3 regions of the Virgibacillus kekensis genome follow, and region 1 is predicted to be linked to each of the others. Evidence: predicted binding sites of a transcription regulator. Region 1 holds the regulator's gene; each other region holds the start of a gene.
What was found. Region 1 encodes Rex, which represses fermentation and respiration genes when NADH is low (regulators of the CRP and FNR family bind a similar motif). Its sites were predicted from a motif close to TTGTGAAATATTTCACAA; they were not measured.

Region 1 (10,155 bases):
CATAAGATTCATGAGAAACAGAAATATTTAAACCTGATTCGTTATAATATTCATTAACTTTTCCAGCCCAATTTTCACGCCATGTTTCTAGCGTTTCTTTCTTTCCCCAATCGGTCAAGAAAATGTTTCTCGATCTAACATTTCCGTTAGGCGTTTTTGTTTTATTTCCATCTTCATCAAGAATATATTCCTTCTTAGTTTTCTGCCCCCATGAACCATTTTCATTAAACGGTCTAATAGTCAACATGATATGGGCGTGTGGATTATGCTGTTTATCTCTATGAATAGAAATATCAGCTACCATACCACGTTCAACGAAGTTATCTTCTGAATAGCTTTTCACTAACTCCATCTGTTTTTCATTGGATGGATTCGCTTGGCAACGCAACTCGAATTTCCCTTGATAATTGACTATTAACATTGCTCTCCACTCGTTCAACTTCATTCCAAAGCCTTTCACGATCATAAACAAAGTCAGGTGCGTGTTTAGGGGCTAATATTAGGGTTTCAGGTTGTACTTCTCTTGTTCTGTAATCCTTATACTCTTGATCACCTTCACACCACAACTTTTCACCACTACGATATGAAGCAGAAGCAACAGCAGATTGTCCTTTACCTCTTGAAATGATGTTTGCCGATAAATGATAGTACCCCAATTCCAGGGACTTTATTCCTGCATGTTATGCAGGATTTTAAGGTCTTAAAGCCGAATTAATTGATATAAGGGAGGTAACTTTTATGTACGCATATCACATAGACAGAAGTCATTCAAATCACTTTAATAAGGGGGATAATATAGTACTCAGTAAATCAATTACAAATTTTGAGGAAACAAATTTATTACTCGAGACTCAATTTTCAGAGGGCCTAACAAAACACGGACAAAAGTACCTAACTAATTCTATTGATCCCAGAACACCTTGGAATAATTTTTATGAAACAATTTTTGAATACGAAAGGAAAATTAATTTTCCCGAAAAAATTTCAAGGTACCAATCTCTTTTTGCATTGGAAAAATTAGATGATGTTAGATATTGGGAGGAAGTCTTTCAGTTAAAAGGGAAAGAACCAATTTGGAAAGTTTATGCTCCTGACGACAAGGTATTTCGCGCGGATGCCTCATGGTTCACACTAGAAAATTTCGATCAATCTACATTGCGTATTTCTTATAATGCTAGACAGTATTGGTCGGGTAATTTAAGGGAAGGTTATAGTGCTAAGCCTGAACTATTAATTAGGGGCTCTATGCGATTAGTTGAACGTGTCAGGTAATTTATCTTAAAGAGTTATTAAAGAGTCACTAAAGAAGATGTGTCATTTAGGAAAGATTAACACAAATATACATTTACAGACAACATTGAAAAAGAGGCTTCCAAAAAGTTAGAAACTTAATGGAAAACCTCTTTTAAACCTCAATTTCTAATGTCGGTCACTTTTTCGGACACTATAATTGATAAATACGGTCGTGAACGTTGATGTAACAAGGTTTTATAACCTATATTACATCATGCCGCCCATTCCGCCCATGCCACCCATGTCTGGCATGCCGCCGCCTGCGTTATTGTCTTCTTCTGGAAGATCAGCAACTACAGCTTCAGTTGTTAGGAACATAGCTGCAACAGATGCCGCGTTTTGCAGTGCGGAACGTGTAACTTTTGTTGGGTCAACGATTCCGGATTCAACCATGTTTACCCACTCGCCGTCAGCTGCGTTATAACCTACGCCGACTTTTTCGCCTTTAAGACGCTCAACGATGATTGATCCTTCAAGACCAGCGTTGTGTGCGATTTGACGTACTGGCTCTTCAAGTGCACGAAGTACGATGCTTGCACCAGTAGCTTCGTCACCATCAAGTGACAGTTCGCCAATCTTGCTAAGAACGTTTACGAATGCAGTTCCACCACCGGAAACGATACCTTCCTCAACAGCTGCGCGAGTTGAGTTCAGTGCGTCTTCAATGCGGAGTTTGCGTTCTTTAAGTTCAGTTTCAGTTGCAGCACCAACTTTAATTACTGCTACACCGCCTGCAAGTTTAGCAAGACGTTCCTGAAGTTTTTCTTTATCGAATTCAGAAGTAGTTTCTTCTGCTTGTGCACGGATTTGTGCTACACGGGAAGAAATTGCTTCCGGATTACCTGATCCTTCAACAACTGTAGTGTTTTCTTTTGTAACAACTACTTTAGATGCGCGACCTAGCTGATCGATTGTTGCGCTCTTCAGATCAAGGCCAAGGTCTTCTGTAATTACTTCAGCACCAGTCAGTGTTGCGATGTCTTCAAGCATTGCTTTACGACGGTCACCGAACCCAGGAGCTTTAACAGCTACTGCGTTGAATGTTCCGCGTAGTTTGTTAACAACTAGTGTTGCAAGAGCTTCACCTTCAACGTCTTCAGCGATCAGAAGAAGTGGCTTGCCTTGCTGTACTACTTGTTCAAGAACAGGAAGTACTTCCTGGATGTTACCGATTTTCTTGTCAGTAATCAGGATGTACGGATCTTCAAGAACTGCTTCCATTTTATCCTGGTCAGTAACCATGTATGGAGAAGCATATCCGCGGTCAAACTGCATACCTTCAACCACTTCTAGCTCAGTGTTGAATCCTTTAGATTCTTCGATAGTGATAACACCATCGTTCCCAACGCGTTCCATTGCTTCGGCGATCAGGTTACCTACTTCTTTATCGCCGGAAGAGATAGCTGCAACCTGTGCAATTGATTCTTTACCTTCGATAGGGTTAGAGATACCTTTTAGTTCTTTAACTGCAGATTCTACAGCTTTTTCGATACCGCGACGAACGCCTACAGGGTTAGCACCTGATGCTACGTTTTTAAGACCTTCACGGATCATAGCCTGTGCAAGAACTGTTGCTGTAGTTGTACCGTCACCAGCAACGTCGTTCGTTTTGGAAGCTACTTCAGAAACAAGCTGTGCACCCATGTTTTCGAAATGGTCTTCAAGTTCGATTTCTTTAGCAATTGTAACACCATCATTGGTGATCAATGGTGAACCATATTTTTTATCCAGAACAACGTTACGGCCTTTTGGTCCCAACGTTACTTTAACAGCGTTAGCTAATGTATCGACACCGCGAAGCATAGCTCTGCGGGCTTCTTCACTGAACTTAATTTCTTTAGCCATGTTAAATTCCTCCTTGATAATTGATTTCGTATGTTATTATGCTGACAATCCTGCTTAGCTTACAACAGCAAGAATGTCATTTTCACGAAGAATTAAGTATTCTGTGCCTGCGTATTTCACTTCGGTACCAGCAAATTTTGAAAAGATGATACGGTCCCCTTCGCTAACCTCAAGTGCAACTTTTTCGCCACTGTCTGTTACACGGCCGGAACCTACTGCAACTACTTTACCTTCCTGTGGCTTTTCTTTTGCAGAGTCTGGAAGGACAATACCGCTTGCTGTCTTTTCTTCCTGCTCAACAAGCTCGATTACGACACGATCTCCTAGTGGTTTAATCATGTAGACAACCTCCTTAATTCCTTTTCATGTATTTGTTTTGATTTATTAGCACTCATTGTTAGTGAGTGCTAATTCCAATTAATATAATAATTAATTGACATTAAAAATGCAAGTATTGACCTTTAAAATTTTTACTCTTTTTTTCAGGAACGTCCTACGTAACCATACTATTATAACGTGTAGGGAAATTATGATAAAATATTTATGTTGTAATTTTTTCTAGCAGCGCGTTTTGTTGCATATACTATACTAATCCTCACATTAAAAGGAGTAGTTTTAACTTGGCCAGACGCTATTGGTATGTAATTTCAACTTATATAATTATGCAGTTTTCCGGGTTGCTGTTTGTCCCGGTTCTGTACTTCATGCTTCCTGTCTCACAGGAGCAGGCGGCAATCTACTGGACAATCTTCAGTTTCATCGCCGGGCTGATTGCTGTACTCATTTTCATGCGGCCGGATATGCGACAGGCACCTGTTCGTGATAACACCTCTGCAGGCCATTTAGTCTTATGGTCCATTGCAGGTGTTATTATGGCCTATGTTGCCCAAGCTCTTGCGGTGACAATAGAAGTACAGTTATTCGGTATTAAACAAGGCTCACAAAATACGCAGGTTATTATGGATATAACACGGGCAGCTCCTATATTTATGATTATCCCCGCGATTATTGCACCGATTCTTGAAGAAATTATTTTCCGGAAAATAATATTTGGTGAGCTTTACGTCCGCACAAACTTTTTCATTGCGGCTACACTTTCTGCACTGATTTTCGGAATAATCCACGGGGAGCCGGAACATATTTTAATATACGCATCAATGGGCTTTGTATTTGCATTTCTTTATGTAAAAACCAAACGGATTATGGTTCCGATAATAGTTCATATGACGTTGAATTCCATTTCACTTATCGTTCAGCTGTCACTGGACCCTGAGGATTTAGAAAGAATGCAGCGCCAGATGGAACAGATGCAAATGATTTTAATTGGAGGCTGATTCACTAATGCGACTTTCACCTAAAACAATGTCTTTGATATATTTCCTACTAGGGTCGGTCTTTACCTATATGGCAGTTCAAAGTGCAGAAGATACAGTCTGGAATTTCATGACGATTCTTCTTGCTTTCTTCGCCACAATAGATTTCGGTGTAGGAATCCGGATGCTGATTCTGCATTTTAAATTAAAACAAAAAAATAAGTGAATTATGTACACTCACACAACCAGCAGGATCTGACTGCTGGTTGTATCATCTGCTTGAGTTGCATTACCATTCTCTCCACTTTGTTCATCGCCCGCATTCTCTCTTCAAGTAGTCCACTCTCTTAATCACAGCCATTTAAATCTTTTTAGCTAACAAAGCCGTAAATCCCTTCCCAAGCGCAGGGAAAAGATAGACGTAAAATAAATGTAAAGGAGCAGCCCTCGTGGACTGCTCCCCTATAGAAATATTAATCTAACGGATAATGCTTTAAAAAATATACAAGTGACTGCAGTTCAACAGCAAGGTCTATATGATGGACACGGACCCGCTCCGGTACCGTTATTCTTGCTGGTGTGAAGTTAAGTATTCCAGAGACTCCGTAATCGGTCAGCCTATTGGTGATGTTCTGCGCCTCGGTGGCTGGAACGGTGAGTATTGCTACACTTACGCCCTGCATCCTTTCCTCCAGCTCATCAATATGATAGATGGGCACTCCGCCGATATCGGTTCCCGCTTTTTCTGCGTTTGCTTCGAATGCCATGACAATTTTGGTATTATTATTTTTCATAAAATTATAATGTAAAAATGCCGTACCCAGGTTTCCAACACCAATAAGAGCTACCTCGGTCACTTCATCCTGGTCGAGTGTCTTCCGGAAAAAACCAAGTAAGTATTCTACATTATACCCGTACCCTTTTTTCCCAAGCGCACCGAAATACGAAAAATCTCTTCTGATAGTGGCAGAGTCAACTTTTACTGCCTCACTAAGTTCCCCGGAAGAAACCCGCTTCTTCCCCTGCTGAAATAAATTGTTCAGGAACCGGTAGTATAACGGCAGCCGCTTGGCAGTTGCCTGTGGTATCTTATTTTGCTCCATTCCAGTTACCCCCCTAATCTTCCCTCTGGTAGTCACCCGATTTACCGCCTTTTTTACTCAGGAGATATGTCTGGCCAATTACCATTCCTTTATCGATTGCTTTGCACATGTCATATATGGTCAATGCGGTTGCGGAAGCAGCGGTCAATGCTTCCATTTCCACCCCTGTACTTCCTTTGGTTTTTACCGATGCACTGATCCTAATTTCATATGTATCCCCGTCAATATTCCAGTCAAATGAAATATCCACTCCTTTTAGTTGCAGTGGATGACACATTGGAATCCAGTCAGAAGTTTTCTTGGCTGCCATAATCCCTGCAACCTGAGCTACCGCAAGCGCGTCACCTTTTTTCATGGTATTGGAAGTTATTTTTTCATAGATTTCGCGATTTACAAAAACGCTGGAAGCAGCTGCAGCCGTCCGTTCCGTCTCATTCTTTTCACTGATGTCGACCATTCTTGCTCTTCCTTGCTCGTTAAAATGTGTGAAATCTGCCATAAAAATCAACTCCAGACGAAAATGATATATACCCCATTTTATCAGAAATTAATAGGTTAGTCGTGATTAATTTCACATTTGTATTGCCCGCCTATTTGCTAATACGATACACTTGTATACGATGAGGTGAACGAAATGATTATTATGCAGCTTAACGGAGTCTCCAAGTCTTTTGGAGCCGATGAAATATTATCCAACGTAAAACTTGAAATAAAAGAGAACGACAGGATTGCAATCGTGGGCAGAAATGGGGCAGGTAAGTCCACCCTGCTGAAAATAATGGCGGGTGAGTATTCGTATGATGAAGGGGATTTAATTAAGCCCAAGGATCTTACAACAGGCTATCTCTCCCAGCATACTGGACTCGAATCCGATAAAACTATTTGGAATGAAATGGTGGAAGTCTTTCGGGATCTGGTGAAACAGGAACAGGAACTTCGCGGGCTCGAAAAAGAGATGGAACAGGCTGCGACACTTTCCGAGAAAAAATATGAGCAGCTGCTTGTGGATTATGACCGGAAACAACAGGCTTTTGATGCAGGTGGCGGCTATCGCTATGAGGCAGATATTAAAGCTGTCCTAACCGGCCTTCATTTTCATGACTATGATTATGATACACCGATCAACGAACTTAGCGGCGGGCAAAAAACCCGTCTGGCACTCGGGAAGCTATTACTGAAGAAACCTGACCTGCTCATTCTGGACGAGCCTACCAACCATCTTGATATCGATACACTAAGCTGGCTCGAAAACTATCTGGCAGGTTATCCAGGTGCCGTAACAATTGTTTCGCACGACCGCTACTTTCTGGATAAAACTGTGTCGATTGTTTATGAGATTTCCCGACACAAGACTAAGAAATATCATGGTTCGTACAGCAAGTTTCTCGAACAAAAAGCCCAGGACTTTGAACAGGAAATGAAAGAGTTTGAGAAGCAACAGACAGAAATTAAGAAAACAGAAGAGTTTATTCAAAAAAATATCGTACGTGCTTCGACAACCAAACGTGCGCAAAGCAGACGTAAACAACTTGAGAAAATGGAGAAAATGGAACGGCCAAAAGGCGATGAGTCATCCGCCTCTTTCTCATTTGATATCAACCGGCGGAGCGGGAACGATGTACTGAAGATCGACTCCCTCTCCTTCCGTTATGAGGATAACCTGATTTTTTCCAACGTGGATGTACAAGTGAACCGTGGTGAGCGAGTAGCCCTTGTCGGACCTAATGGCGTTGGAAAAACAACATTGCTGAAAACGATAATCGGCGGTCTACAACCGTCCAGCGGTACAGTTAAAATCGGCACAAATGTGGAAATTGGCTATTATGATCAGGAACAACAAACGCTAACCCCTACAAAAACAGTGCTTCAAGAACTGTGGGACGAGTATCCTCTGGTAAATGAAAAGGATATTCGGACCGTTCTCGGAAACTTTCTATTCTCCGGGGATGACGTGCTAAAACTTGTCCAGTCCCTTAGCGGCGGGGAGAAAGCAAGATTGTCGCTTGCCAAACTGATGATGCAAAAAGCTAATCTGCTGGTGTTGGATGAACCGACAAACCATCTTGATATCGACAGCAAAGAAGTGTTGGAGGCAGCACTTCAGGACTTCTCTGGCACAATTATTTTTGTATCGCATGATCGTTACTTTATAAACAAAATCACCGATCAGATTGTTGAAATGCAACAGGATGGCTCCACTCTTTATCTGGGTGACTATGATTATTATACCGAAAAGAAACAGGAAGAGGCAGAACTGAAACAACTGCAGGAAACGAAAGAGGCTGTCGATACACAGGACCACCGAAAAGCCAAGTTTAAAGAGGATAAAATGCTTCAGCGGGAGGCTCGGAAAAGACAGCGACGGATTGATGAATTGGAAGCTAAGATTGAAGAGCTGGAAGCCAGGCTTGAGGCCACCGAGCAAAAAATGACCGATCCGGAAGTTTACCAGGATCATGAAAAGGCTCTGGAACTGACGAAACAAACCGGGGATTTAAAACAAGAAATTGAGAAGCTGCTGGAAGAATGGACCGCTTTGCAGGAAGAAACGACCTAAAATCATTACAGATTTAAAAATATCGAATTGACTGGGTAACATAGAAAACGCTCCGAGCATAAAAGCTTGGAGCGTTTCTTTATATGGCCTTATTTATTTCTATTAGAATAGTTTATACCCTGACTTTTTTCATATATCTACCTGGATTGGCTGATTGTCGGATTATCATTCCGCTATTTCCTCTAATTTCTCCGTTAAAGCTTGATTTCGGATCCTGGTTCAGTTATGTGTCTATTTCACCTTAAAATCTATTGATATAATCCATTTAACAGAACCAGAATCCACTTTCCCCCTTTTTTCCCTTTTAACGGAATGAGGAACCGCTTTGCTGACTTGCTGGATTCCCAATCCGCTATTTTTCTCATTTGAGGTGATTTTTTTAATTCCCGTTCTACGCTGTGATATCCCGCTATTCTGCTGGTTTAGTTTAGGTACAATAAAAAAGCAGCCCAATTTCTATAAAGATTGGATTGCTAAAGTTAATCGCCGTTTCTATCTAGAATAAATAACTGCGCTGAATGGAGTTTTCCACAGCTACTCGGTAAATCACACCAAAACCAACCATGGTTGCCAGCACGGAACTTCCACCGTAACTGATAAGTAATAATGGGATCCCAGTTATTGGCATGATACCAATCGTCATTCCGATATTCTGAAAAGCATGGATAAGAATAATCCCCAGATAGCCAAAACTTAAAAATGAACCAAACAACGAATACCTGGAACTGTACAAACCCAATGTTACTAGTTTGTATAACAATAGGAAATACAAAAAGATAACAACCGATGTGCCCAGAAACCCAAAGCTCTCCCCGATTACTGAAAAGATAAAGTCTGTATGTGCCTCAGGCGTCTCCACTTCAAGACTATCCATCCCTTTTCCAAATAGCTGCCCTGAGCCCAGCGCAAGCACTGAAAGATCAAAATGGTATGTATCATCGCTGTCCTGTTCCGTTGGATTAATCCAGGTCATTACACGATCAATTTGATAAGGATCAAGCCCTATGTATTCCTCTGCTAGGGAAGGGAACTTAACAATAAATCCCACGGCCCCTCCGAGAATAATGGACACTGCAAGAATCAAGCTTAGTATTATCTTCCAGTCAATTCCCGATAAAAGAACCATTAACCCGGCAATAAACACATAGACCATTGAGGTTCCAAAGTCGGGCTGCAATAGAATAAAGAATACAGGGATTGCTGTTACAAAAATAATTTTGAACAATAAAAATGTATCACTGCCAAGATTACTTACTTCATATTTTTTCTTATGTTTCGTGATTACTGCAGCGAGGAACAGTACGGTTGTTATTTTTGTGAATTCAGCAGGCTGTATCGACAGTCCTGGGAGGGTGAACCAGCTTTTCGTTCCATGTATCTCCCTGGCAATACTGTCAGGGCTAATTAACAGAACGATCAATACCAGTATCCCTAGCCCATAAATATAGATGCTGGCTTTAAAGAGCTGTTCAAGATCTACAAACTGAATAACTGCCGCTCCTACTATACCTGCCGCAAACCATACGCATTGTTTGAGTACAAAGTTTTCCCCTCCGTACTGTGGAAGCTGCTGTGCATTATAAATCGATATCAGACTGACACAGATGAACAGAAACAAAAGGAACAGCAAGTCACTTTGTATATAATAGGACTGTTTATTCGACATATACCTTCACCAGATTTCGATTAGTTTAAGAGATCTGTTGGAACAGTTATTAACGTTATCCACAGACATATATACAAAAAGTCAGCCCTTTTCAAGGTTTTCAACAGAGTTATCCACTATATCCACAGGTTAACGCTAGGTTTTCCACAATTTTTATGCACATCCACAGGCCAAGTACTGTCTACTTTTACAAACATTACCCACATGGTTGTGGATAACTTATTTCAGGATGAGCGATGGGTTTGCATTCAAGTCCCAGCCGGCTCGCAGCCCTCTTTCGTACGAGATAAACCCGGCGGCAGCTATCATCGCAGCGTTGTCCGTACAAAGCTTCAATGGAGGGATAAGTAATGGGATACCCGAGTCAGCAAACTTTTC
Region 2 (10,155 bases), on a different contig from region 1:
GGATTCGTATCGGTCAAAAAGCTTGTCGGAAAAGTCGATGCCAAATATTGGCCAATCTCACAAATGCAGCTAAGCTTCGGCAAATAGCTATAATTAACCCTCTTTCTCTGCTAAAATAGAGACAGAGGGTTTTATTTTTTTGACACAAAAACTATAAACTGCGACGTAGTATACCGCTACGGAAATACACTACGCTTTCCACGGGCTCGCGGTGAGCCTCCTCGCTCGCAGAGAACGCTCGCTGTGGGGTCTCAACGTCTTCGCTTTCCCGTTGGAGTCTTCGTGTATTTCCTTCGCTGATATTGTGCTTTTTTACCTATAACATTTGTTGATTTTTATTTATAAATCACAAAAGAATAGTGCTTTGTTTTAGGTTGATTGGAGCGAAGGGCAGTCGACACCTGCGGGAAAAGCGCCCTTCAATGGGGGATGCCGGCGCCTGAGCGTATTGCCCGTTTTTAGTCGGCCTTCCTTCTTTCCCTGCGGCGGTGGTTTTCCGCGAGGAAGCTGAAGCCGTGCCCGGCGGCAAAGGAAACACTGTGAGAGGTTTAGCTTGAACAGATGTTGGACTTGCACCCGGAGCGGTGAAAGCGTAATGTATTTCCGCAGCGGAGCTATGATTTTACATCGCACTCTATATCAACCGCGAGGTAAAGCCATGAAAAGATCTTATTTTTTTACTGTGAAATAGAACATACGATTGTACTTTTATTATAAAATGGGGAGATTTTACTTATGGGGATCCGATTTTTGATAGGAAGGGCCGGCACCGGCAAGAGCGGCCGAACGCTCGATGAGATTAAAGCAAAACTCGTCGAAAATCCACAGGGACCGCCAATATATTATATCGTCCCGGACCAAATGACATTTCAGCAAGAGTACGCCCTGTTCAAAGATAAAAACATTAAGGGAAGCATCCGTGCACAAGTAGTAAGCTTTTCCCGGCTCGCATGGCGTGTACTGCAGGAGACGGGCGGGAGCACCAGGCAGTTCATCAGCTCGGTCGGGATTCAGATGATGCTCCGTAAGATTATTGAAGAAAAGGAATCTGAATGGAACGTCTTCCAGAAAGCACTTGAAAAACAGGGTTTTCTGTCTCAGGTTGAAACGATGATTACCGAATTCAAACGGTACCGCATCACCCCTGACATGCTGTACATGCAAATTGAACAGATGAACCGGTTCGTTCATAAGGAATCCGGTGAAGTTGCGCTGACAAATAAGCTCAAGGATTTGGCGTACATATACGAAAATCTCGTACGCTCCCTGCAGGGGAAATATATCGACAGCGAGGATCAGCTGCAGCTGCTTGCTGAAAAAGCAGCAGATGCAAAGTTGCTTGAGAATGCTGAAGTCTATCTGGATGGCTTTCACAGCTTTTCCCCGCAAGAGATGGCCGTAATTGAAGCATTAATGAAAAAATGCAACAATGTGACGATTGCGCTTGCTGGTGACAGTATCGATCAGCAGGAGTTACCGGAGCTTGATTTATTCTTTCAGCCAAAAGAAACTTTCCAGCAGCTTCTGATGATTGCCCGCGAGAATAATATAAAAATAGAAGAGACAACACTACTTCACCCAGAGAATGGGAGGTTCAGTGACCGTCCGTATCTGGCTCATCTGGAAAAATACTTTGACGTTCGCCCAGCACCAAAAATGGAAGGGGATGTCCCGATTCAGATTGCCGAAGCAGTTCATCCAAGGGCCGAGGTGGAAGGTGCTGCCCAGGAAATTTTGCGGCTCGTGCGAGAGGAAGGTTACCGGTTCCAAGACATTGCGGTGTTTATCCGGCAGACCGAAATGTACCATGACCTGATTGATACTATTTTCAATGATTACGATATTCCGGTGTTCATTGATCAAAAACGAACGATGCTGAATCATTCATTGATAGAGTTTATCCGTTCCGTACTTGACATCGTGGAAGGTAACTGGCGCTATGATGCCATTTTCCGTGTGCTGAAAACTGGATTCATTCCAGCGACTGATCCGGATTATCCGCTTAATAATGATGCCATTGATGAACTCGAAAATTACGTACTTGAATACGGAATCCGTTCGCGGGAACGATGGACAGGGGAGGGACACTGGACATTCCAGCGGTTCCGCGGGTTTGATCAGACTGCCCAAACTGACAGGGAAAAAGAAATCGAAACACGTATCAATGCATACAGAGCCCAGGTGGTTCAGGCTCTTCAGGGATTTGATAAGGATATCCGTCAGGCAAAAACAATTCGGGAATTCTGCGAAACTGTTTATTTGCTGCTTGAACAGCTTGGTGTTCCCGCACAGCTTGAAGCCACGCGCGAACGTTTCGATGCGGAGGGGCAAATTGAACGAGGCCGGGAACAGGATCAGGTTTGGAGTGCAACCATACAGCTGTTCGATGAAATTGTTGAAATGGCCGGGGAAGAAACAATGTCCCTTGAGACGTTTCGTTCGACCATTGAGGCTGGCTTTGAAACGCTGACATTTGCCCATGTACCTCCAAGCATGGACCATGTAATTGTCGGTACGATTGACCGTTCAAGGATCAGCGGCATTAAATGTTCATTCCTTTTAGGTGTGAATGATGGCGAATGGCCGATGAAGCCGGGAGCCGATGGCATGATTAATGAGCAGGAACGTGAAATGCTCGCTGGCCATGGTATCCAGCTTGCTGAAAGCAGTAAACGTCAGCTGCTTGATGATTGGTTTTATATGTATGTCGCGTTCACGTCGCCAAGCGATTCCCTGTGGATCAGTTACCCGCTCAGTAACGAGGAAGGCAAGTCGAAAATGCCATCCCAGCTGATTAAGCGGGTCGAGGATCTGTTCCCGTTCTGCTGTGATCATTTGCTGTTGCAGGATCCGGAAGAACTGACAGAAGCTGACAGGTTCATTACCACACCGGTAAAAACAAGATCGGCACTGACTGCCCAGCTTGCCCGCAGCCGAAAGGGTTATCCGGTAAAACCGGTTTGGTGGCATGTCCTTAACTGGTATATTGAAAATCAGCCAAAATACAGTACAACCTATACGATATTGCAAAGTCTGTACTATCAAAACCGGCCAATCAATCTAACACAAAAAACAACCGAGGAGCTGTATCCTAAACAGGTCAAAGCAAGTGTTTCCAGGCTAGAAACTTACTATCGCTGTTCGTATCAGCATTTTGCCAAATACAGTCTGAAGCTTGATGAACGAAAAACATACAAGCTTGATGCGCCGGATATTGGACAGTTGTTCCACGAGGCACTCAAACAAATCACCGAGTGGGTCCAAAAGGATGGCCGTGACTTTGCCCAGCTTTCTAAACAGGACAGTGCGGGTTATGCCCGGCGTGCGGTTGACAGCCTTGCACCGATTCTGCAGCATCAGATTTTGCACAGTTCGAACCGCTATAAATATATTCAGCAGAAACTGCAGGAGGTAATCTCACGGGCGACGTTTATATTAAGTGAGCAGTCACGCCAAAGCGAATTCTCCCCAGTCGGTCTCGAGCTTGGTTTTGGTTTTGACGATAAAAAAGCCTTGCCACCGGTCACGCTACCGCTTGAAAATGGATTTGAACTCATGCTCCGCGGACGGATTGACCGGGTCGACAAGGCGCTCCGCGATGAGAATTTATTTTTAAGAATCATCGATTATAAATCAAGTGCCAAGGGACTTAACCTGCTTGAAGTTTACTATGGACTTGCCTTGCAGATGCTGACTTACCTTGACGTCGTGCTGTCACATTCCGAACAGTGGCTTGGTCTGAAAGCAACACCTGCAGGGGTGCTTTATTTCCATGTCCACAACCCGATGGTATCCGGTAAGGTAAAAATGCCTGACGATGAAATTGAAAAAGAAATCTTTAAAAAATACAAAATGCAGGGTCTCCTGCTGTCTGATGAAGAGATTGTAAAGATGATGGATACATCACTGGAATCCGGTACGAGCCAGATTGTCCCAGCCGGAATGAAGAAAAATGGTGGTTTCTACAGTTCTTCCAAGGTTGCCAATGATGAAACATTTACAAGTCTCCAGAATCATATTCATCAGTTGATGATGCAGGCGGGGATTGACATGACGACAGGTGGGGTTCATCTCAATCCGTATCAGCACAAACAAAATGTCGCATGTACGTACTGTCCGTTTCTGTCGGTCTGTCAATTTGATCCAATCCTGGAAGAAAATAATTACCGTAAGCTCAGTGATCTGAAAGATGATGAAATCCTGGAACGCCTGCGTCAAAAGGAGGGAATATAAATAATGGTTAACTGGACAAAAAAACAAGAAGAAGCAATTTACACCGATGGCAGTGACATCCTTGTTGCCGCAGCAGCAGGCTCCGGCAAAACTGCTGTATTGGTCGAGCGTATTATCCAGAAGCTGATTAAGAAGGATAATCCGGTCGATATTGATTCCCTGCTTGTTGTGACGTTCACCAATGCAGCAGCCCAGGAAATGCGGAACAGAGTTGGCCTTGCGCTTGAGGAGGCGCTGGCAGAAGATCCGTCTTCAATGCATCTAAAAAAACAACTGTCCCTTCTTCAGCGCGCGTCCATTTCGACCCTGCATTCTTTTTGTCTGGAAGTGGTCAAACAGTATGCATATCTGCTTGAGATTGACCCAGCGTTCCGGATCGCTGACGACATGGAGGCAGATCTGATCAAACAAGAAGTAATTGATGATCTGTTTGAAGACTGGTATGGAAAAGAAGGGGAAGAGCAACGGAACTTCTTTGCTGTAGTTGATCGGTTTTCAAGCGACCGGAGTGATACCGATGTCGAAAGTCTTGTTCTTTCCCTGTACACGTTTGCAGTGCAGAATCCCTGGCCCGAAAAATGGCTTGATCAACTAGCTGATGTTTATGACATTCCTGACAATTGGCAGGAAGAGGATCTGGAATGGCTTAAAATCATTAAGCGAGAGGTCAAAAACCAGCTGGAAGCTATCGGACAGGAAATCGATCTGGCAATGGAACTGACTCGGGAAAGTGGCGGTCCATACCATTACGCTGATACAATTGAAGCGGATGCAGAAATGCTGCGCACCTCGCTCACATATATGAATTCATGGGATGATCTACAGACGTTTATGGCAGGGAGCAGTTTTGCCCGTCTTTCCGGCAAAAAAGCGGACTGTGATGATGCCAAAAAAGAAAAAGCCAAGAATTTACGTAACAGCTACAAAGACCGCTGGGCCGCAATGAAAAGCAGTTGGTTTAGTCGTAACCTGGCAGGTCATGTAGCTGACATGCAGGAATTGGCCCCGGTAATCCGGCAGCTGACTGAACTTGTGAAACAATTTAAGGCGCGGTTCACCGAACAGAAAAGAGAGCGGGCTATCGTTGACTTCTCTGACCTGGAGCATTATTGTCTTCAGCTTCTAATTAATCAGGAAGCTTCCACTGAAGAGCGGGTTGTAGCGTCCAACGTTGCGGAAAATCTTAAAGCGCAGTTCACCGAACTACTAATTGATGAATACCAGGATACCAACCTGGTTCAGGAGACAATTCTTACCCTGATAAGTGACCAGACTGGACCTGGAAATATGTTTATGGTCGGCGATGTAAAGCAGAGTATTTACCGTTTCCGGCATGCGGAACCGTCATTATTTATCCAAAAATACAAGCGCTTTGCCGATGAAGATATTCCGGCAAGACGCATTGATCTCTCAAGTAATTTTCGCAGTCGGGAACATGTCCTGACAGGGACTAACTATATTTTCCGGCAGATCCTGGATGAGGAACTTGGTGAAGTTAATTACGACGAGGATGCAGAGCTTATATATGGCAATAAGATGTACGATGAGCTGCCTCACTCGACACCACAACCGGAACTGATGATTATTGATCGCGAAGCCCCAGAGGACAAAGACCCGACGTCGGATGCAGAAGAGGATTACCAGGATCTTGAAAAGGCGCAGCTAGAGGCCCGTGCCTATGCGGAAAAAATTAAAGAATGGATTGGCCAGAAACAAGAACCACCACTAAAGGTATTTGATAAAGCAACCGGTACCCAGCGTGATATGCAATACCGTGATGTGGTTATCCTGATGCGCTCGATGACATGGGCGCCGACTATTGTTGATGAGCTGAAAAAGCAGGGGATTCCGGTTTATGCTGAACTCTCCACCGGATACTTTGATGCAATCGAAGTAAAAATCATGCTCAGTCTTCTGAAGGTGGTGGACAACCCACGCCAGGATATTCCACTTGCCTCTGTGCTGAAGTCCCCGATTGTCGGGCTCGATGAGGAAGAACTTGCACAGGTGCGACTGGCTGATCAGCGTGGAACGTACTATGATGCATTACAGGCGTTTAACCGGACCAACAACGGCGATACCGCAATTAAAGTAAGTAACTTTTTGGAGCGGCTGGAGCGTTACCGGATTTCTTCCAGACAGGGAGCGCTCTCCGAACTGATTTGGCAAATCTACCGTGAGACCGGATACTATGACTTTGTCGGCGGTATGCCGGGCGGACGCCAGCGCCAGGCGAATCTAAGGGCACTGTATGACCGGGCTCGTGGCTATGAAACAACATCGTTCCGTGGTCTCTTTCGTTTCCTTCGTTTTATTGAGCGGATGGAAGAACGAGGTGATGATTTAGGTGCTGCACGAGCATTAAGTGAGCAGGAAGATGTCGTTCGGATTATGACTATCCATAAAAGTAAGGGACTTGAGTTCCCTGTTGTCATACTTGGTGCGATGGATAAGCAGTTCAACCTGCAGGACCTCCGTCAGCGCTATCTGCTGCATAAAGACCTGGGTTTTGCCAGTAAATATATTGATCCCGCTAAACGGATCACATATCCCACATTGTTTTTCCATGCGCTTGAGCAGGAGAAATTACGGGAACTTCTAGCCGAGGAAATGCGTGTACTATATGTAGCATTGACTCGCGCCAAAGAGAAACTGGTGATGGTAGGAAATGTTGCATCATTTGAAAAGAAACAAGAGAAATGGCAGCGGATGATCGATCATGCGGAATGGATTCTTCCGGCGCATTTCCGGATTGAATCGAAGACGTATCTTGACTGGGTGGGACCCGCCTTGATTCGTCACCAGAGCACTGGCCCACTTCGTAATATGGAGGTGGATGACAAGGTCCTTGATGCAATCCAAATCGATCCGTCCGATTGGAATGTCTCCATAGTGCACGGCAGCTCGCTGGTCAATTTGGACGATGGTGCGGAACAGGCTGAAATGGAACGAAAAGAAAACATTACCGAGTGGAAGCCACTTAATCTGGATGACGATGAGACCGCCGAATTCGTCGACCGCCGGCTTAATTATATGTATCCATTCCGGGAGGCTGCAACGTCTCGGGCTAAGCAGACGGTAACCGAAATAAAGCGTCAGCGTGAAAGTCGTGATGAATACAGCGGTGATCAGCTTGTTCAGGAGTTCCGGGCACCAATTGTACGGCGACCAGCATTCATGCAAAAAGAAAAAGCAATAACAGCTGCTGAACGTGGAACGGCAATGCATACAGTTATGCAGCATATACCACTCAGCAAACCGATGGATAAACATGCAATTGCTGAGTTTGTTGAGGAACTCGTGGAACGGGAGCTTCTCACCAGGCAGGAAGCCGATGTAATTGATATTGAAGCAATCGAGCAGTTTTTCACGACACCGATTGCTCAAATGATTATGGATTCGTCCGAAATATATCGTGAGGTACCCTTCAGTTTGACCCTTCCGGCAAGTGAAGTATATGCCAACTGGACCAGTGAGACCGATGAACAGGTCCTGGTGCAGGGTGTAATCGACTGTGTTATTCCGCTGGACGGCGGCTGGGTTATTCTCGATTATAAGACCGATACTATTTGGGAGGACGTTACCGACCAGCTGAAAGGAAAGCTGCTTAAACGGTATGAAGTCCAGCTCAACATGTATCGGCATGCTATCGAGACAATCTGGCACCAGCCAATCGAAGAAACGTATTTGTATTTCTTTTCCAAACAGCTTTTGTTAAAAGTATAATTAGGACGGGACAACTGCCGAAATATAGTCTAGCGGGGGGACAGCTTGAACAGATGTCGTCTTTACAGATAGCAGTTAAAAAATTAACGTAAATATGGCGAAAAAGTTACAGACAATAACAACTTTTATTAGTGAGTCAATCCCTTATCTACCAAGGGTTTGACTCTTTTTTTATGGGCTGATTTTCAAGAAACATTCAATTACTTATTTTGCAGTAATTAAAATCACACCTGCCTGTGATTCATTTCACTTATGCAGGTCTCTTTCCAAACTATGATGTAAGAGAAGGAAGACAGAGGAGGGGAAACGGTGATGGAAGTAACCAAAAAAGAGACTCCGGATCACAACAAGGAAGAACGTTCATTAAAAGGTACACTGCTGCTTTCTGTATTCGGTGTTGGAGGAATTATAACTTTTATGTGGATAGCGGTATTTTCGCTGTATATGTCACGAGTTTAGGAGGAAAAGAGCATGCATAAATTTGAGGAAATCTGGCTCGGATTAAGCGCTGGTATATTAGTAATTTTTATGGTGGTCGTTGGTTATCAGGCTTTCGCGCTTGGAATGGGGCCTCCAAGTCATAAGGAAACAATCGATCCACAAAAAGTGAATCAAACCGCTCCTTTTGATGAACCGGGAGTACGCGAAATTGGCGAAAACAAATATGAAGTTGTCATGATTCTGCAGGCATTCGGCTTTAACCCAAGTAACATTGAAGTTCCTGCTGGAGCGGAAGTTACATTCACTATGACTGCAAAAGACGTTGTTCACGGTTTTCAAATTGCCGGTACGAATGTAAATGCAATGGTAATGCCTGGTCACATTCAAAAAATCACGCATACGTTTGATGAACCTGGAAGTTATCTAATCTTATGTAATGAATATTGTGGGGCTGGTCATCAGATGATGTCCACAACCATCACAGTGAAGTAAGGAGGGGGAATATAAATGGAAGCATTAGCGTATGAATCATTTCGTGAAAAAGCAACGAAAAAGCTGGGAGTCAACCCTCTTGATGCAAAACTATCGAAATCATATTTATCTGTAGCATTTATTGTATTACTAATTGGTGGAGTTCTAGGTCTTATTCAGGGACTTGAACGGGCTGGCCTTTTACAATTGCCATCATGGCTCAATTATTATCAAGTGCTGACTGCACACGGTATATTGCTTATATTGGTTTTTACAGCAACATTTACAATCGGTTATATGTATGCAGCACTTTCCCACACGCTGGGTGGACTGCTGCCTTCAGTCAGAAAGCTTGCCTGGACCGGATTTGGACTAATGCTCTTCGGTGTGGTGCTGGTGGTTTACACAGTTGTGATGAACGAAGCTTCTGTTATGTACACATTCTATCCACCACTTGCGGCTTCACCTATATTCTATATCGGTTTAGTCTTTGTGGTTCTTGGAATATGGGCATGTTGTTTCGGAGCATTTATCAACTATAACAACTGGCGCAAAAACCATCGTGGGCAGGTAACTCCTTTATATGCTTTCTTTGCAATGGGGGTTTTTGTTCTCTGGTTCTTCGGAAGTATTGGTGTCACTGTTGAAGTGCTGACATTAATTCCATGGTCACTGGGCTGGAAAGAAACAGTCAACATCATGGTGGCCCGTACACTGTTTTGGAGTTTCGGTCACACACTCGTAAACATTTGGTATTTGGTAGCCACTTCTGCATGGTATGTGGCATTACCGAAGATTATCGGAGGGAATGTGTTCAATGACAAACTTGCTCGTCTTGTTGTTGTCCTGCTGGTAATCCTTAATATTCCTGGTGGATTCCACCATCAGATTATTGACCCAGGAATCTCAGAATCAGTAAAATTCTTGCACGTGTTCATGAGTACATCAATCGCGTTCCCATCACTTATGACTGCATTTGCTATGTTTGCGATGTTAGAACGGGCGGGCAGGAAACATGGTGGTAAAGGGTTGCTTGGATGGTTTACTAAGCTGCCATGGGGCGATGTTCGTTTCCTTGCTCCTATGATTGCGATGATTGCTTTCATTCCTGGTGGTGCAGGTGGAATCATCAATACAAGTAACCAAATGAACCAGGTAGTTCATAACACACTTTGGGTTGTAGGACATTTCCATATTACAGTCGGAGTTACGGTGGTACTTACATTCTTTGGTATTACTTACTGGTTAGTCCCATATCTCTCCAGACGGAAACTAACACCGCAA
Region 3 (10,155 bases), on a different contig from region 1:
AAGCTCTTCAAGAATATGGTACCCAAGCCAGTCAAAGCAGTTTTCTACCAAAACTGTCATTTTCAAGTCCCTCCTTTTTTCCGATATACCAGCAAATAAATACTTTTCATTTTGAAACCGGTTTGATAAACTATAAAAGGAATGCTTTTAATAGATTAAAATCAACGTGTGATAAAATAAGGATGAGGTGTTTAAAGATGCGTTTCGTGATCCCATTTATCTGGGCTCTTCTGATCAGTTTCGTGATAGCCTACGTTCTGACCAGTATGGCCGGATCTACTGTCGACCTGTTCAGTACCTTTGTAGTAGCGGTAATTCTTACACTAACTGCGTTTATTCTAGGTGAAGGTATTTTGAAGGACGGAACCGAACAGTAATCCAATTTGATGAAAGAATCAACCCTTGCCTTCCAAATTACGAATGGCAAGGGTTTTTTGCTGGAGTTCCTGTAATGTGTATTAGTACCACGGAAGCAGGCTGATTGCAGTAAGAGCTGCAAGCGGCAGAACAAGCCGGTTGAACCTTCTCCGTGGACGGTACCCGTATCCGTACCCATATCCTGGATAACCATATCCATAGCCAGGATACCCAAAGCCGAATACCCGATGGTCATGAGGATTGCCATGATGACAAGGATTATTCATGTGACCGGGATTACCTGGACCACCCATACCCAGTTCAATTGGCACCGCCAAATATACGTTATCGTCGTCAACGTCCGTAATGATGCCGTCCACCTGCATGCCGTCCTCTAGTTCGGCAAGTACGTAGGCGTGCATATGCTTTTTGCATAAATCATACATATGGTAATGATTGTGACTCATATTTTCTACCTCCTCACCATCTAGACTATTCAACGGCCCATGGGTTGGTGACTTGTACGGAGCTGAAAAAAATTGCCGGTTTAGGAGGCAGATTAATGGAAACTGTTAATGAACTATATTTACTGATTAAGTATTTATTCCTGGGATTTCTTCAAGGATTCACAGAGCCAATTCCGATTTCGTCAAGTGGTCATCTGGTGCTTGTCCGTGAACTGATGAACATCGAAATTGAAGGTCTATCATTCGAAATTCTTGTTAACTTCGCGTCGCTCATTGCGGTTCTGGTTATCTACCGTAACGATATCATCCGGCTGGCACAGAACTTTTTCCGCTATCTTTCAAAAAAAGATCCGGGTGCCAGAGGAGATTACCAGTTTATCTGGTATCTGGTCGTTGCTACAATCCCAGCAGGTGTAATCGGAGTATTATTTGAAGAATTCATTGAAAGTAAGCTTAGCAAGGTGTCCGTAATTGGTTATACTCTGCTCATTACAGGACTTGCCCTTTGGATTATCCGCAATCTGCGCGGAAGGAAAAATGACGGCGATTTGACGCTGAAGGATGCCCTGATTGTCGGGTTCGCACAGGCAGTTGCACTGATACCCGGAATCAGCCGGTCGGGTGCGACAATCGTTGCTGCCATGCTTGTCGGTATGAAATCTGAGACCGCATTGCGATTCTCCTTCCTTTTATATATCCCGGTAAGTCTTGGGGTAACCATCTTGAGTGTCGGGGAAATCTTGGGCGACCCGAACATTAGCGCCCTAGCAATCCCTTATGTAATGGCCTTCGCTGCAGCGCTGATTGCTTCCTATTACTCCTTGCGCTGGTTCATGGGAATAATGGCTCGCGGTAACCTGAAGTACTTTGCGTTTTATTGCTTTATCGTAGGTATTCTGGTCATTCTATTTATTTAACCTTGTTTCACAAATCTCTCCCTATGGGTAATGTCACTATGGGAGGGATTTTTTTATGTCAATTAATGAAGAGAAAGACTTTACCGGCATGCAAATTGGAACCTTTGAGGTTTCTTTCGATAAAAAATACCGCATCATATCGTTGCTGAATGATTTAACACTTGGATTGGAATTCTTGATCGGCAGTATTTTCTTTCTGTTTGAAGATTTGAAAACAGCTGGTGTTGTACTGTTTATTATTGGTAGCGCACAGCTTTTGGCAAGACCAATCATTAAGATTATCCATGCAATCCATTTTTCACATGTACGGTATAAAAAACACTCCCAGCCATAGCTGACTGGGAATTTTATTACTTATTTACTGCTTTCTTTTTTTGACGCATTGCCTTTGGAATATATACACAGTATGGTTCACTTTCCATGTAATCCCCTGTCACATTATAGGCGCGGGACCGTGACCCGCCGCATACATGCCGGAATTCACACACACCGCATTTTCCTTTATACTTATCCGGATTGCGAAGGTTCTGGAATACTTCCGATTCACGATAAATGGTTGCCAGTGGTTTCTGGCGAACATTACCTGCTTTAATAGGCAATAAGCCACTTGGATATACATCCCCAGTATGGGAAATAAATACGAAGCCGTTTCCGTCGTTAACACCTTTAGGAGCACGACCGAGTCCGTCGATTGTATCAATTTTGCCACTGTTCAATGCATCTTCATAACGGATTACGTCCTCTTGGTTTTTGGTTTCCCGCATTTTGCCCTGAATCACTACACGGCGATAATGCTGCGCTGCGGTCGTTTTGATATCAAATGAAGCAGTTTTAGATAACTTGTAGAGCCAGCGGAGTACCTTTTCGTGCTCAGCCGGTGATATCATATCCGATTCTTTCCCCCGCCCTGTCGGCACAAGGAAAAAGACACTCCATAAAACAACGCCAAGCTTTTCGACCATTTCTGCCATTTCATCAAGATACTCATAATTGTAGCGTGAAATAACTGTGTTAACCTGGAGGGGCATTTCGAGTTCGTGCAAATATTTTATCGCATTCATCGTTAAATCAAATGACCCGGAAGTGCCGCGGAAGTGATCATGCACCTCGGCACAATGCCCATCAATTGAGAACGCCCACCTTGCCAAGCCGACATTCTTCGCCTTTTCCATCGCCTCTTTGGTGACGTTCGGAGTGGCGGATGGTGTCATGGACACTCGAACACCCTTTTTCACTGCATACTCCGCAATGTCAAAAACATCCGGCCGCATCAGCGGGTCTCCGCCAGTGAAAACAAGCATTGGGTTGTTCATTTCATATATGTCATCAATCAGTTTTTTTCCTTCTTCAAAAGTCAGTTCCAGTGGATGACGGTGGTATTGTGCTTCAGCCCTGCAATGCAGACATTTCAGCTCACATGCCCGTGTCAGCTCCCAGATTACGATGAATGGGTTTTCATTATAGTCTTGTGGAAATTGTGGTAACATGTTACCCCTCCTAAGTTAGTTGCTAAGTTGAGTTTACTTGTTTTGTACGTGGCTGGTTGTGACATACTTCACACTTCCCGATGTGTCATAAATTGGACATAATTAAGCCTCTGGAATAGGTTCCCAGAGGCAATAATGGATAATGAATTCTTGCTCAGCGGTCTATGCTTCTTTACCTATAGCCACACGCCACATTGATGGCCCTTCTTCTAAGTATTCCCAGGTAAAGACGCCTTCCCGCTCAATCATAAATTGATATCTAAGCGGCCGTGGATCGTGGTCATTGGACAATTCCATAAACTCACCAGGCTGCAACCCATCGAATGTTTCAAAAATCTTTGGATGTCTGTATCTCGGTTCAATTTCAGGTGCATGTATTTTTACAGCGAAATTCTTTTCACTCATTGTTTAACCCTCCAGCTTTCAGATTTGATAACCTTTCACGACTCTAATGATAATGCCTGTTCAGTTAGGATGATGTGAGAGAAAACACACCTCCATATGATTCTCGTCACTTTTATAAAACGTTCACATTTGCAAATTCTATCTTTGAAGTTAACATGATAAACTAGAAAGGCATATTGTTATAGGAAGCTTAAATTTTGAGTATATGTCACTTTTTTTGCTGAGAGGAGCATGTATATGAACATCCAATCCATTCAGGAACTGCTGCAGAAAGTTCCATTATTCAAGGATCTAACCGACTCCGAGATGGAACCGATTGTAGAATTGGCCAAACACCGGATGTACCGTCACGGCACACATATTTTCATGCAGGGCGACCCGATGACCAATGTTTACTTTATCCACCAAGGAAAGGTGAAAATATATAAAACCGATTTCCACGGAAAAGAACAGATTGTAAATGTACTCCAGCCAGGCGATATGTTTCCCCACCAGGGATTTTTCCGTCAGGACGACTACCCGGCACACGCGGAAATTCAGGAAGATGCAATTTTAATTTATATTCCAATCAATTCATTCGAAAACTTTTTGATTAACCATCCGGAAATCTGTGTAAAACTGTTCCGCGTGCTCGGTGACAGGATTATGGACCTGCAAAACAGGCTTGAGGAAAAAATACTGCACAATACATATGAACAGATTATTATGCTGTTACTTCGGCTTGCCAAAGATTACGGCAAAGAAACCAAAGACGGCATGATCAAGGTGACCACACACTTCACAAACCGGGAACTCGCAAATATGATTGGCTCGAGCAGGGAAACCGTCAGCAGAACGCTCACTCAGCTAAAAAAACATGACCTGTTGACCACTGACAAATCAGGCTCCTTTGTATTGGATACAGAAACTCTCGAAGAAGAATTATTCAGTTAGAAAGAGGCTGGGACATAACTATAAATTTACATTCTAAAGACGAACGAATTCGGCGCGGAATCTTATAATGTTATCCTCTTATAGTTGGATCTTATTTCACAGTTGGTATAAAATGCGAGATAAAAGTTTAATGATTTCCGCTTCGGACAGTCGCTTTCACCACTCCGGGTACAAGTCCAACATCTGTTCAAGCTAAAGCTTTCACAGTGTTTCCTTTGCCGCCGGGCAACGCTTCAACTTCCTCGGAAGAAAACCACTTCCTGCGGAATCTTCAGCTGTTGCTTCGACGAACAGGACGTTCTAGTACCGGCGTTGGTCACAGGACGTGACCTGTTTTAGCCGGTGACCCGCAGGAGTCGACTGTCCTCCGCTCTAATCAACACTATGGTAGCGAAGGAAATACACGAAGACTCCTTCGGGAAAGCGAAGACGTTGAGACCCCACAGCGAGCTTTCTTTGCGAGCGAGGAGGCTCAGCGCGAGCCCGAGGAACGCGTAGTGTATTTCCGGAGCGAAGCTTCATTGTTACGTCGCAATTTATAGATTATACGAAGGCATCCTAACAAAATGATATAGATAGTTCGGATTATTATATAAATTATCACTTTCCTCTCAATCTCTATTAATTTTAGAATGACTGACAGTTGTTGTTCAATGGAAAATCCCCCTTTCTCCACCTCCACAAGATCTCCCGACAACCTCCCTCTCCCCCTCTTTCAAAAAATGTGACATACATCACTACTTCTCCTATTGAAAATGATTATCATAAAGTTAGGCTTAAGAAATCAATAGATGAGGTGATTTTCATGAGTGAACATGGAAGTGTCGTCGAGTTAGATGTACGTGAAGATTTAGCAATGAAAAAAGAGCCATTCGATAAAATTATGGGGACTGTTAAGACTCTTAAAGACGGAGAGGCATTTGTGCTGCATGCACCATTTAATCCTGTACCATTGCATGCCGTTCTGAAACGGAAAGGCTTTGAAAATAAAGTGGAAAAAATAGAGAAAAAACATTGGAAAGTAACCTACACAAAGACGAAGGGTGTTGCAGAATGATTATCGATAACCGTGGCCTCGAGCCTCCTCAACCAATGATGCGTACGTTGAAGGCACTGGACAAAATGGATAACGGCGCAACACTCTCCATCATCAATGACCGCCGCCCGCTTTTTTTATATGAGGAATTGAATGACCGTGGCTACCTGCATGAGACCGAAGCGCAGGATGATGGAAGCTACAAAATTACTATAACGAAATCTGGTGCGTAACATGATGCCTGGCGGAGGCCTAAAATCAGACACAAATATTAAGCTACCACTTGCGTTTATCCTATATGCTCTGGCGGCGCTCGTTGTCTCGCAGGCAATTCTCTTTTTCAGTAGTGATATCCTTGCGATGGGGCAATTTCGAATACCTGATATCTGGATGGGAGCGCACTTTCTCCTGCTTGGCTACGCGGTAATGATTGCTATGGGAGCAATGTATCAACTCGTACCGGTTGCGTTTTTGACTTCTATCTGGAGCCAGAAATTCGGTTACGTTCAATTTTTGATAACAGCCACAGGGGTGACCATTTTTGCTATCATGCTCGGTGTGATGCCGGAAAATGCGCTTTATGGTGGCATAATTGCTATTATTGGCATTCTCATGTTTATTTTCCAAATGGCTAAAACAATCATCAAGCAAGAGAAGAAAAGCATACTGACATACTTCGTTATTGGAGCGATCAGTTGTTTTTTCTTGACCATTATTGCCGGTTTCATGCTGGCATGGAATTTGTCCGTAGGCGGTATCGGCAATCACGGGGGAATCCTTTCATCGCATATCGTACTTGGAGTCTCCGGGTGGTTCACCTTATTGATATTCGGATTTTCATATAAACTTGTTCCGATGTTCAGTTTGTCACATGGATACTCAATGAAATGGGCTAAACCTGCGTTTATCACATATATTATCGGGCTGGCAGTTGTAATCAGTTCATTCTGGATTACTGATGAGCTTGTACAGCAGGTCGGATGGTTATTACTTTTAGCGGGGTTCTTCTTTTTCATCTTGAATATCAAAGAAATTCTTGATAAACGTCTTAAAAAGAAACTTGATAAACCATTCTCATTCTCGCTTGTTGCCATCATGAACGGCTTAGGTGTACATGTTCTCGCATTCCTGTTCAGTCTAAGTGGTATTACTGAATCGGCAGTCTGGGGATGGCTCATTTTCCTTTATGTGATGGGATGGATTATTTTCAGCATTCTCGGCTATTTATATAAGATTGTTCCATTTCTGTGGTGGACGCATAAGTACTCCGATAAAATCGGTAAAGAAAAAGTACCAACGCTTAAAGAAATGATTAATGAAAAACATGCAGTAATCCTGTTTACCATGTTTGTAATCAGCTTGGTCGGCCTGACAGGAAGTGGCCTGCTGTATATAGGGGCGCTTGTGCTGTTTTTCCAAGGACTGCTTGCATTAACATCATTACTTTACGCGTTATCGATTATACGCGTTCTTTATATGTAAGAAGAAAGGGGAAGAAAAATATGTCTCTAGAAACAAAGGTTGGAGCTTCATTATTTGAAGTGATAGATCCTGAACTTGGCGTGAATATAATGGATCTTGGACTTGTATATGGTATCACGGCTGACGATAAAGAAAACATTGAAATAAAAATGACACTCACCACACAAGGCTGTCCAATGCACGACAGCATAAAAGCGGGTGTTCTGCACCGCGTTAAGCAAGTCGAGGGTGTTGGCAATATTCATGTGGACCTTGTTTGGGAGCCAGCATGGACGCCAGCAAATATGAGTGACCGGGCTAAACAACAGCTTGGAATGGGGTAAAAGAAAACATCGTTCGGCCATAGACGCCGCACGATGTTTTTTTGTTGCGCTGTATCCAGAATCATGGTGAGGCTCTAAATCCTCACATTGGAATGTTTATACAGTTTTAATGTCGCTTCAGCCAACTATTCAAGTCATCGAAAAATTGCTTCGTGTCGATGCCATCAAACGGGCGATGCTGCAGATTTGGATACTCCTTCTTCTCTTTATCGTTTGAACCAACCCGTTCAAAAAAATCACGGAGCTCCACTGCAGGCGTTATTTCATCATCCTGTCCATATTGCAGTAGAAAAGGAATCTCGATTAAATCAGCTCGTTCCTTTATCACCACAATAGTACGCATCAATTCCCGTCCAAGCCCGGGACTCACCCAATTATGACGCAAACTGTCATTTCGAAGCATGTCGAGCTTATCCGGGCTCTTGGTTAGCTGTACATCACCCTGTTCTTGTTCAATCAGATAGTCAGGTTTAAGCTTGCCCATTACACGGATCATCATTTTTTCATACCAGGAAGGTTCATAGGAGATAACGGGTGCAATCGCAATCGCGCCAGCTAATCCTTCCCCGCGCCCAACTAGGTAATCCAACATAATTACACCGCCGAGACTGTGCCCTGCAAGATATAATGGCAGAGCACCAATCTTTTTTGACACAAGTTGGATAAACAGGTGCAGATCTTCCCGGAATTCAGCCCAATCGTTTATATGCCCACGGATTCCGGTACTGTTTCCATGGCCACGTAAATCATATGCATAAACTTTGTATCCTTTTGCCGTGAGTTTCTTGCATAGTGTAAATAACCCGCCATTATGATCACCGATTCCGTGTACTACTATCACAGCTCCTTTTTGCTTAGTTTTAGGCGCAAAAACCCGATAATAAAGCTTTTCATTACCTATACCGGAAAAGTGTCCATCTCTTTTTCTCAAAAAAGCCCTCCTCTCTCAGATTATTGAAGAAACAAAACCATCTCCACTTCATCCAGATAACCATCTTCCAGTTTCAGGGCTTCTTTTTCCACACCATACACTTCAAAACCAAGACCTTCATAAAGGGAGCGTGCCGCCTCATTGTCCGCAACTACGGTCAGTTGAAGCTGCTCGAGCTTGAGTTCCTTCGCCTTTTCGGTTACCGCAACGAGCAAGGCTTTTCCTGCTCCCAAACGCCGTGCGTTCGGTGAAACATACATAGCCAGAATATTCGCTTTGTGCCTCATTTTAAAATGAGGCTTTAACGCCAGAGTTGCTATGCCGACCAGTTCCCCATCTTGAAAAGCTCCATAAGTGTAGCTGTTCGTATCAGCAAGTCGCTCCGCTGCCCTCTCCACAGGTGCAGTCCGACTGATCGCTTCCTCATATGTAAGGACAAAAGCATCGGGACTTTTTAGTACCGCTTCTACTCGTAAATCCCAATATCCCCAGGCATCTTCCGGGGTCAACTGCCGTATCTTCATCTCTCAAGTCCCCTCTCCACTTTGCTCCTTAAACGGCAGGACTCACCCACCGCTTACTGGCGGGATGAATGCAACTGTATCACCGTTGTTCAGTACAGTAGCCTCCTGGGCATATTCTTCATTGACCGCAATCATGGCATGGTCCAATTTCAGACTACTGTATTCTTGTGTGAGCTTTTGCTTCAAATCAGCAACAGATAGGCCGTCAGCTTCCATCGAAACTTTTTCACTACCCACTTTTTCCTGCAGTTCTGCAAAAAATAATACATCAATCATTGTTCATATCCTCCTCGGAAGGGATGTCTTTTTCATATGAAGTATTTTCTTTCTGATCGCCAATCCACTTGGTACCGTCTTCCCAGTGTTCTTTTTTCCAGATTGGGACAATTTCTTTAATACGCTCGATCGCATACCTGCTTGCCTCGAACGAATCATTCCGGTGCGGAGTAGAAACAGCAATAACCACTGCTACATCTGATATATCAAGATGACCCACACGGTGAACAATCGCAGTTTCGGCATTATTCCAGCGTTCGTTTATTTCATCGCCAATCTGGGAGAGTTTTTTCTCAGCCATCGCGGTGTAAGCCTGATACTCGAGATACAACGTGCGCTTCCCTTTAGTAAACTCACGAACCGTTCCAATAAATGTATTTACGGCGCCTGCCTCAGCACGGACAACCTTCTTGATACACGCATCAATATTGATTGGCTGTTCAGTAATCCGAAATTTTTTATCCATTTAAACACCTTCTTATGCAGTCAGCTAATCGTGCAATATCTGCATTTATTTCATCCATATCAAAAACGGGAAATTCAGTTACATTTTCTCTCAACTCCGGCTCCCACGTCACTACTGCAATTATAGTAGAAAGCTCGTCCAAAAGCGATAAATCCCGTTGTGTTCTAACAATCACCACTTTTGGATAATCGGCTTTTTTATAGCCTTCCACCAACAGCAATTCAACCTGAAAATAACGATACAGTTCAATCAGTCGGTCCAGGTTCATATCGGTATTAAATGTAAACTGGCTTATCTGTTCGCCCTGCACACCGCTGATAAGTGAACCTGCTTGCATGTGCTGATGGCTGTCAGTATTATCAACTACTGACGGTTCACCGCCATGGCCGTGATGTTTTAACGATGCGACTTGAACACCATCATCTGAAAAAAATTTTATAAGCTGTGTCATTAATGTTGTTTTTCCTGAATTTTTATACCCGACTACCTGACAAATATTCATACGGACCCTCGCATTCAGTAAATACCGGATTATTTTTAGTGCAAAAAAA

Region 2: the regulator Rex is predicted to act here: its motif matches at 8,194-8,211, upstream of ACFO3D_RS13380 (cytochrome c oxidase subunit 2A).
Region 3: the regulator Rex is predicted to act here: its motif matches at 5,289-5,306, upstream of ACFO3D_RS13935 (DUF2249 domain-containing protein).

The regions. Positions count from the first base shown of each region.
Region 1 is NZ_JBHSFU010000008.1:4,170-14,324, reverse strand. Features, by position in the region: gene ACFO3D_RS14355 (MobA/MobL family protein) at 1-421, opposite strand, end outside; gene ACFO3D_RS14350 (MobA/MobL family protein) at 360-566, opposite strand; gene ACFO3D_RS14345 (DUF2441 domain-containing protein) at 739-1,272, shown strand; gene groL (chaperonin GroEL) at 1,501-3,138, opposite strand; gene groES (co-chaperone GroES) at 3,193-3,477, opposite strand; gene ACFO3D_RS14330 (CPBP family intramembrane glutamic endopeptidase) at 3,759-4,472, shown strand; gene ACFO3D_RS14325 (YdiK family protein) at 4,480-4,677, shown strand; gene ACFO3D_RS14320 (redox-sensing transcriptional repressor Rex) at 4,925-5,554, opposite strand; gene moaC (cyclic pyranopterin monophosphate synthase MoaC) at 5,568-6,053, opposite strand; gene ACFO3D_RS14310 (ABC-F family ATP-binding cassette domain-containing protein) at 6,189-8,111, shown strand; gene ACFO3D_RS14305 (FtsW/RodA/SpoVE family cell cycle protein) at 8,608-9,777, opposite strand; gene tsaD (tRNA (adenosine(37)-N6)-threonylcarbamoyltransferase complex transferase subunit TsaD) at 9,997-10,155, opposite strand, start outside.
Region 2 is NZ_JBHSFU010000007.1:209,263-219,417, forward strand. Features, by position in the region: gene lepB (signal peptidase I) at 1-87, shown strand, start outside; gene addB (helicase-exonuclease AddAB subunit AddB) at 736-4,233, shown strand; gene addA (helicase-exonuclease AddAB subunit AddA) at 4,237-7,959, shown strand; gene ACFO3D_RS13380 (cytochrome c oxidase subunit 2A) at 8,269-8,418, shown strand; gene ACFO3D_RS13385 (cytochrome c oxidase subunit II) at 8,431-8,892, shown strand; gene ACFO3D_RS13390 (cbb3-type cytochrome c oxidase subunit I) at 8,908-10,155, shown strand, end outside.
Region 3 is NZ_JBHSFU010000007.1:294,315-304,469, reverse strand. Features, by position in the region: gene ACFO3D_RS13975 (hypothetical protein) at 1-60, opposite strand, end outside; gene ACFO3D_RS13970 (DUF2929 family protein) at 198-377, shown strand; gene ACFO3D_RS13965 (hypothetical protein) at 459-824, opposite strand; gene ACFO3D_RS13960 (undecaprenyl-diphosphate phosphatase) at 920-1,741, shown strand; gene ACFO3D_RS13955 (YrhK family protein) at 1,797-2,075, shown strand; gene ACFO3D_RS13950 (TIGR04053 family radical SAM/SPASM domain-containing protein) at 2,092-3,228, opposite strand; gene ACFO3D_RS13945 (DUF2249 domain-containing protein) at 3,391-3,633, opposite strand; gene ACFO3D_RS13940 (Crp/Fnr family transcriptional regulator) at 3,871-4,566, shown strand; gene ACFO3D_RS13935 (DUF2249 domain-containing protein) at 5,372-5,623, shown strand; gene ACFO3D_RS13930 (DUF2249 domain-containing protein) at 5,620-5,835, shown strand; gene ACFO3D_RS13925 (hypothetical protein) at 5,840-7,084, shown strand; gene ACFO3D_RS13920 (metal-sulfur cluster assembly factor) at 7,105-7,407, shown strand; gene ACFO3D_RS13915 (alpha/beta hydrolase) at 7,514-8,338, opposite strand; gene ACFO3D_RS13910 (GNAT family N-acetyltransferase) at 8,359-8,862, opposite strand; gene moaD (molybdopterin converting factor subunit 1) at 8,905-9,138, opposite strand; gene ACFO3D_RS13900 (molybdenum cofactor biosynthesis protein MoaE) at 9,131-9,604, opposite strand; gene mobB (molybdopterin-guanine dinucleotide biosynthesis protein B) at 9,597-10,106, opposite strand.